DNA from 2 places in the Agrococcus sp. UYP33 genome. Region 2 is predicted to be linked to the other one. Evidence: predicted binding sites of a transcription regulator. Region 2 holds the regulator's gene; the other holds the start of a gene.
What was found. Region 2 encodes LexA, which represses DNA repair genes until DNA is damaged. Its sites were predicted from a motif close to TCGAACANNTGTTCGA; they were not measured.
Positions count from the first base shown of each region.

Region 1: the regulator LexA is predicted to act here: its motif matches at 1,518-1,533, upstream of ACVWW9_RS07935 (DNA polymerase Y family protein).

Region 1 covers NZ_JBSSDR010000001.1:1,607,673-1,611,081, reverse strand. Annotated here, with positions in the region: gene ACVWW9_RS07935 (DNA polymerase Y family protein) at 1-1,508, opposite strand, end outside; gene ACVWW9_RS07930 (beta strand repeat-containing protein) at 1,751-3,409, opposite strand, start outside.
Region 2 covers NZ_JBSSDR010000001.1:2,062,623-2,066,031, forward strand. Annotated here, with positions in the region: gene hflX (GTPase HflX) at 1-1,251, shown strand, start outside; gene lexA (transcriptional repressor LexA) at 1,255-1,878, opposite strand; gene ACVWW9_RS10105 (hypothetical protein) at 2,100-2,462, shown strand; gene ACVWW9_RS10110 (histidinol-phosphate transaminase) at 2,512-3,409, shown strand, end outside.

The DNA.
Region 1 (3,409 bases), 450 kb from region 2:
CACGCCTCGCCCTCGCCGTCGAGGATCTGCACCCGGTGCACGACGTCGCCGAGGTCGCGGCGGCGGATGGGCCACGGCCCGGCCCAGGCGACGACGCGGCGGCGGGCGGATGCGGGCGGCGAGAACGACACCGGGGCCCCTTCCCGCACGTCGAGCGCCGCGGCCTCCACCTGGGCGCCCGCGGCGTCCAGCAGCCGCACGGGCAGCGGCGGCCGGAACACGACCGTCGGGCGCGGCGGCGGCAGCGCGCCCGGCCACGGCCCCGCGGCGGGAGCGGGCGCAGCATCGCCCCAGGGCGTCAGCACGCCGCGCTCGGCGAGCAGCCTGCCGCCGCCCGGCGCAGCCGTCAGCACCGCCTCGCGGCCGAGCATCCCCTGCAGGCGCTCGAGCGCGTGCTTCGTGCGGTCGTCGATGTCGCCGCCGCCCCACAGGCCAGGCATGTGCGCGGCGTCCGCGTCGAGCCGCTCGGGGAGCGCCTGGACCTCGACGAGCGGCGAGCCGAGCTCGCTCTCGGTCAGCTGCCAGCGCATCCGGTCGACGATGTCGCCCGCGCGCAGGAAGCCCGGCTGGCGCCAGAGCCGCTCGCTGACGTGCCCCTCCTCGCCGCGCAGCACGATGCGGATCTCGCTGCACACGAGCCGCTGCTCGGCGAGCTGGCGCACGAAGCGCTCGACCGGCTCCCGCACGGCGAGCGCGAGCTCGTGCACCCCCTCGATGCCCGGCTCGAACGCGAGCCGCAGCACGCGCTCCTCCCCCAGCCCGTCGGCGTCGACGCGTCGGTCGTCCTCGCCGCGCGCGCGGGCGAGCGCGACGAGCCCCGCCTCGCCGAAGCGGTCGCGGATGCTGTCGTCGGGCAGCTTCGCGAAGCCGCCGAGGGTGTGCACGCCGAGCCGGTGCAGCATGCCCGGCAGCTCGTCGTCGCCGAGCACCCCCACCGGCAGCCCCTCGAGGAACAGGCGGCTGCGGCCGGGCGGCACGATCGTCTCGCCCCTGCCGCCCGCGGCGAGCTCCGCGGCGAAGCGGTCGTCGGCGACGCCGAAGCTCGCCGTCAGGCCGAGCGGCGCGAGCGCGGCACGCACGGCCTCGATCGCCCGCGGCTCGGAGCCGTAGAACCTGCTGGCGCCGCGCATCCGGAACGCGAGCGCCCCGTCGCCGATCGGCTGCGCCGCCGGCACGACGGCGAGCACGGCGCGCACGACGCGCTCGAAGGCGAGCGCCTCGCCCACCGGGTCGGAGGGCGCGAGCGCGAGCAGCGGCGAGGCGGCCTGCGCGTCGCGCACCCGCATGCCGGTGCGCACGCCGTCGGCGCGGGCGCCCTCGTCGCACGCGACGATCCGCATGGCGTGCACGACGGCGCCCGGCGAGCCCTGCTCGCCGCCACCGGGCAGCGCACCGGTCTGGCGCGCGACGACGATCGGCCAGTCGGGCACCCGCAGCACGCCGATGCGGCTGCCGCGCAGGCGCACCGGGTGCGGCGCTGCAGCGCTGCTCGTCGTCTCGATCCCCACACCTCATGATCGAACATACGTTCGATCAGCGTCAAGCCGGTGCGGCGTGGCGCGTCGGGCGACCTGCGCGTGATCGCTCCTGCGGCAGTGTCCGGCAGCCGCCGCTCGTGGACCTGATCCCGGATGGTGGACCCCAGATCTCGGGTCCAGCATCCGGGATCGGGTCCGTGCGGCGCGTGCCGCTCGGCAGGTGGCGCGACGGAGCGCGGGACGCGCTGCACGCGTCCCGCGCCCGTCGCCTGTCAGCGCGTCGCTCGGACGCGGCGCGCGCCCACCACCAGCAGCAGGCCGAGCGCCAGCATCGCGAGCGCCAGCGGCAGGATGCCGGGCTGGTCGAGACCGGTCCGCGGCAGCTGAGCCGCCGAGGCGCCCGAGCTCTGCAGATCGGCGCGGCTGTCGCCGCCATCGCGCACGGCGTCATCGCCCGGCAGCACCGGGTCCTTCTCGACCTCGGTGCCGTCACCCGATCCACCCGTGTCGACGGGGGCCGGATCCGTCGGCTCGCCCGGAACCGTCGGCTCGGTCGGCTCGGTCGGGACCGTCGGAACCGTCGGCACCGTCGGCTCCGTCGGCTCCGTCGGGACCGTCGGCTCCGTCGGGACCGTGGGGACCGTCGGCGAGGTCGTCGTCGAGCCGGTGCTCGTCGCGTCGCCCACGATGCCGATCGCGTTGCCGCCGATCGTCACGGGCGCGAGCACGTCGAGGTCGATGATCGAGCCGGAGAGCAGCCCGTCGTCGCCCGAGCTGCGGGGCGCATCCGCCGAGCCGCCGGTCTCCGACGTGGTCGTCGAGCCCTCACTGACGGCGTCGCCCACCACGCCGATCGCGTTGCCGCCGATGGTCACGGGAGCGACCGCGTCGAGGTCGATGATCGAGCCCGAGAGCAGGCCGTCCTCGCCCGACGTCGCCGCGCCGTCCGAGCCGGCAGCGGTGCCCGACTCGGTCGTCGAGCCCTCGCTCGACGCGTCACCGAGCACGGCCACCGCGTTGCCGCCCGCCGTGATCGGCGCGAGCACGTCGGCGACGACCTGCGAGCCGGACAGCACGCCGTCGTCACCCGAGGTCGCAGCCCCGTCCGAGCCGGCAGCCGTGCCCGACTCGGTCGTCGAGCCCTCGCTCGACGCGTCACCGAGCACGGCCACGGCGTTGCCGCCCGCCGTGATCGGCGCGAGCACGTCGGCGACGACCTGCGAGCCGGACAGCACGCCGTCCTCACCGGAGGTCGCAGCCCCGTCCGAGCCGGCAGCCGTGCCCGACTCGGTGCTCGAGCCCTCGCTCGACGCGTCACCGAGCACGGCGACCGCGTTGCCGCCCGCCGTGATCGGCGCGACCACGTCGGCGACGACCTGCGAGCCGGACAGCACGCCGTCGTCACCCGAGGTCGTCGCGCCATCCGAGCCACCCGCCGTCGTGGCCGACGACTCGACCGTCGACTGCTCCGACGACGCGTCGCCGAGGACTCCGATGGCGTTGCCGCCGATCGTCACGGGTGCGGTGACGTCGGCGAGCGCCTGGGTGCCCGAGAGCAGCCCATCCTCGCCCGAGGTCGTCGCATCGGAGCCACTCGATCCCGCGGTGGTGCTCGCCGCCGACGAGCTGTCGCTCGACGCGTCGCCGAGGACGCCGACGGCGTTGCCGGCGACCGTCACCGGCACGTCGACCGAGACGACGGCAGCCGTGCCCGAGAGCACGCCCTCGAGGCCGGCGGTGCTGACGCCGGCGGACGGCGCCGCGGTGCTCGACGACGTGGATGCGTCGCTCGTCTCCGCGTCGCCGAGCAGGCCGATCGCGTTGCCGCCGATGGTGATGGGCGCCGAGAGCGAGATCGCGGCCTCGGTGCCGGATCCGACGCCGTCCGAGCCGTCGGTCCCTGTCGCACTGGCGACGCCAGCGCCCGCGGC
Region 2 (3,409 bases):
TACTCCGGTGGCGCGAGCGGCGCGGAGGACGCCGAGAACTCGCTGCGCGAGCTCGCCGCCCTCGCCGAGACCGCCGGTGCGCGCGTGCTCGATGGCATGCTGCAGCGCCGCCCCAACCCCGACCCGGCGACCTACGTCGGCCGCGGCAAGGCGGAGGAGCTCGCGGCCATCGTGAAGGAGCTCGGCGCCGACACCGTGATCGCCGACAGCGAGCTCTCGCCGAGCCAGCGCCGCGCGCTCGAGGACCAGGTGAAGGTCAAGGTGATCGACCGCACCGCGGTGATCCTCGACATCTTCAGCCAGCACGCGACGAGCCGCGAGGGCAAGGCGCAGGTCGAGCTCGCGCAGCTCGAGTACCTGCTGCCGCGCCTGCGCGGCTGGGGCGAGTCGATGTCGCGCCAGGCCGGTGGCCAGGTCGGCGGCCAGGGCGCCGGCATGGGCTCCCGCGGTCCGGGTGAGACGAAGATCGAGCTCGACCGCCGCCGCATCCACACGCGCATGGCGCGGCTGCGGAAGCAGATCAAGGGCTTCGGGCCCGCGCGGCAGGCGAAGCGCGCCAACCGCGACCGCTTCGAGGTGCCGGGCGTCGCCATCGTGGGCTACACGAACGCCGGCAAGTCGAGCCTGCTCAACCGCATCACCGGCGCGGGCGTGCTGGTCGAGAACGCGCTGTTCGCGACCCTCGACGCGACCGTGCGGCGCTCCAGCACGCCCGACGGCCGCGAGTTCACGATCGCCGACACGGTCGGCTTCGTGCGCAACCTGCCGCACCAGCTCGTGGAGGCGTTCCGCTCGACGTTCGAGGAGGTGGCGGAGTCGGACGTCGTCGTGCACGTCGTCGACGCGAGCCACCCCGACCCGGCGGCGCAGATCGCCACGGTGCGCGACGTGCTGGGCGAAACGGGCGCGCGCTCGATCCCCGAGGTCGTCGTGTTCAACAAGGCCGACCTCATCAGCGACGACGAGCGGCTCGTGCTGCGCGGGCTCCAGCCGGACGCCGTGTTCGCCTCGGCGCGGACGGGCGAGGGCGTCGACGCGATCCTCGCGAGGATCGCCGAGCTGCTGCCGCGGCCGGAGGTCGCGGTGTCGCTGCTCGTGCCGTTCGACCGTGGCGACATCATCGCGATGCTCCACGACCGCTTCGAGGTGCTGCGCGAGGCCTACGAGGAGGCGGGCACGCGCGTCGACGCGAAGGTGACCGAGGCTGCGCTCGCGCAGCTGGCGGAGTTCCGGGTCGAGCCGGCCGCCTGACGCCTAGACGGCGCGCAGGACGGCGACGACGCGCCCCAGCACGTCGGACTCGTCGCCGAGGATCGGCTCGAACGCCGAGTTGCGGGGCAGCAGCCACGTGTGGCCGTCGCGCTGCTTGAACACCTTCACGGTCGCCTCGCCGTCGAGCATCGCGGCGACGATGTCGCCGTTGTCGGCCGTCTGCTGCTGCCGCACGACGACCCAGTCGCCGTCGCAGATCGCGGCGTCGATCATCGAGTCGCCGACGACCTTGAGCATGAAGAGGTCGCCGGTGCCGACGAGCTGCTTCGGCAGCGGGAACACGTCCTCGACCTGCTGCTCAGCCGTGATCGGGATGCCGGCGGCGATGCGGCCGACGAGCGGCACGAACGTGGCCTGGTCGACGCTGCCCGCGGTCTCGTCGAGCTCGTCGTCGACGAGCACCTCGATGGTGCGGGGGCGGGAGGGGTCGCGGCGGATGGCGCCGGCCAGCTCGAGCTGGCCGAGCTGGTGGGTGACGCTCGAGAGCGAGGACAGCCCGACGGCGTCGCCGATCTCGCGGTAGCTCGGCGGGTAGCCGCGCTGGCGGACCGCTCGCTGGATCATCTGCAGGATCGCCTGCTGCTTGTCCGTCAGCTGCCTCGCCATGCCCGCCCGCTCTCGATGTCAGTAGCCCCTGCTTGACTCCTGGTGGTTCGAAAGCGTATCCGACAGGGTGCCCGGATCAAACGGATGTTCGAGCGTGTCGTGGAGATTCTCCGCGGCAGGGCTTGACGCATCCGTGGAATCGAAGATAGGTTCGAAACAGAGATTCGCGGCCGGTGCTCCCGGCCGAGCACCGGCTGCGGATCCCACGAGAGGAGCAGGCCATGACTGCCATCGCCACTGCAAGCATCACCGGCACGCCGACCGTCCGGGTGCGCATGACGCCGCGCGGTCGCCGCGCCCTCGCGCTGCTCGTCGCCGCCCCCGTCATCGTCGCGGGCACCCTCGCGGGTGCCGGCGTCCTGGGCGGTGCGCTCGCCGGCGCCGTCGCGTCGTCCTCCACCGACACGGCCCAGTTCGAGCACATCACCGTGCTGCCGGGCCAGTCGCTCTGGCAGATCGCGCAGGTCGTCGCCCCCGAGGCCGACCCGCGCGACGTGATCGCCGAGATCGAGCTGCTCAACGGCATCGCCGGCGCGATCCAGCCCGGCGAGCAGCTGGCGATCCCCGCGCACTACTCGCGCTGAGCGCTCGGCCGCGCCCGGCGCGGCTCGCCCGCCGTCCTAGGCTGGTTCAGTGACGAGCCTCGACGACCTCCCCATCCGCGACGACCTGCGCGGGCTGACGCCGTACGGCGCTCCGCAGCTCGACGTGCCGGTGCGGCTCAACGTCAACGAGAACGCGTACCGGGTGCCGGAGGCGGTCGCGCTCGACATCGTGCAGGAGATCGCTCGCGCGCTCCCGGACGCGAACCGCTATCCGGACCGCGAGTTCGACGCGCTCCGTCGCGCCTTCGCCGACTACCTCGGGCACGGCCTCGAGCCCGCGCAGCTGTGGGCGGGCAACGGCTCGAACGAGGTGCTGCAGCACGTGCTGCAGGCCTTCGGCGGCCCCGGCCGCTCGCTGCTCTCGTTCACGCCCACGTACTCGATGTACCCGCTGCTCGCGCAGGGCGTCGGCATGCGGTGGGTGCCGGTGCCGCGCGCCGCCGACTTCACGATCAGCCCGGACGCCGTGCGCGCGGCGATCGCCGGGCACGACCCGGACATCGTCTTCCTCTGCTCGCCCAACAACCCCACCGGCACGGCGATCGGCCTCGACGTCGTCGAGGCGGCCGCCGAGGCCGCGCGCGGCATCGTGCTCGTCGACGAGGCGTATGCCGAGTTCGCGCACGACCGCAGCCAGACCGCGCTCTCGCTGCTCGATCGGTACCCGCGCCTACTGGTCTCCCGCACGATGAGCAAGGCGTTCGCGTTCGCCGGCATCCGCGTCGGCTACCTCGCCGCACACCCCGCCGTCGTCGACGCGCTCCGGCTCGTGCGGCTCCCGTACCACCTGTCGGCGATCACGCAGGCGGCGGCCGTCGCGGCGCTCCGCCACAGCGACGAGATGCTGTCGCGCGTCGACGAGCTGCGCACCCAGCGCGACCGGATCGTCGACGAGCTGGCGGCCATGGGCTTCGAGCCCTACCCGT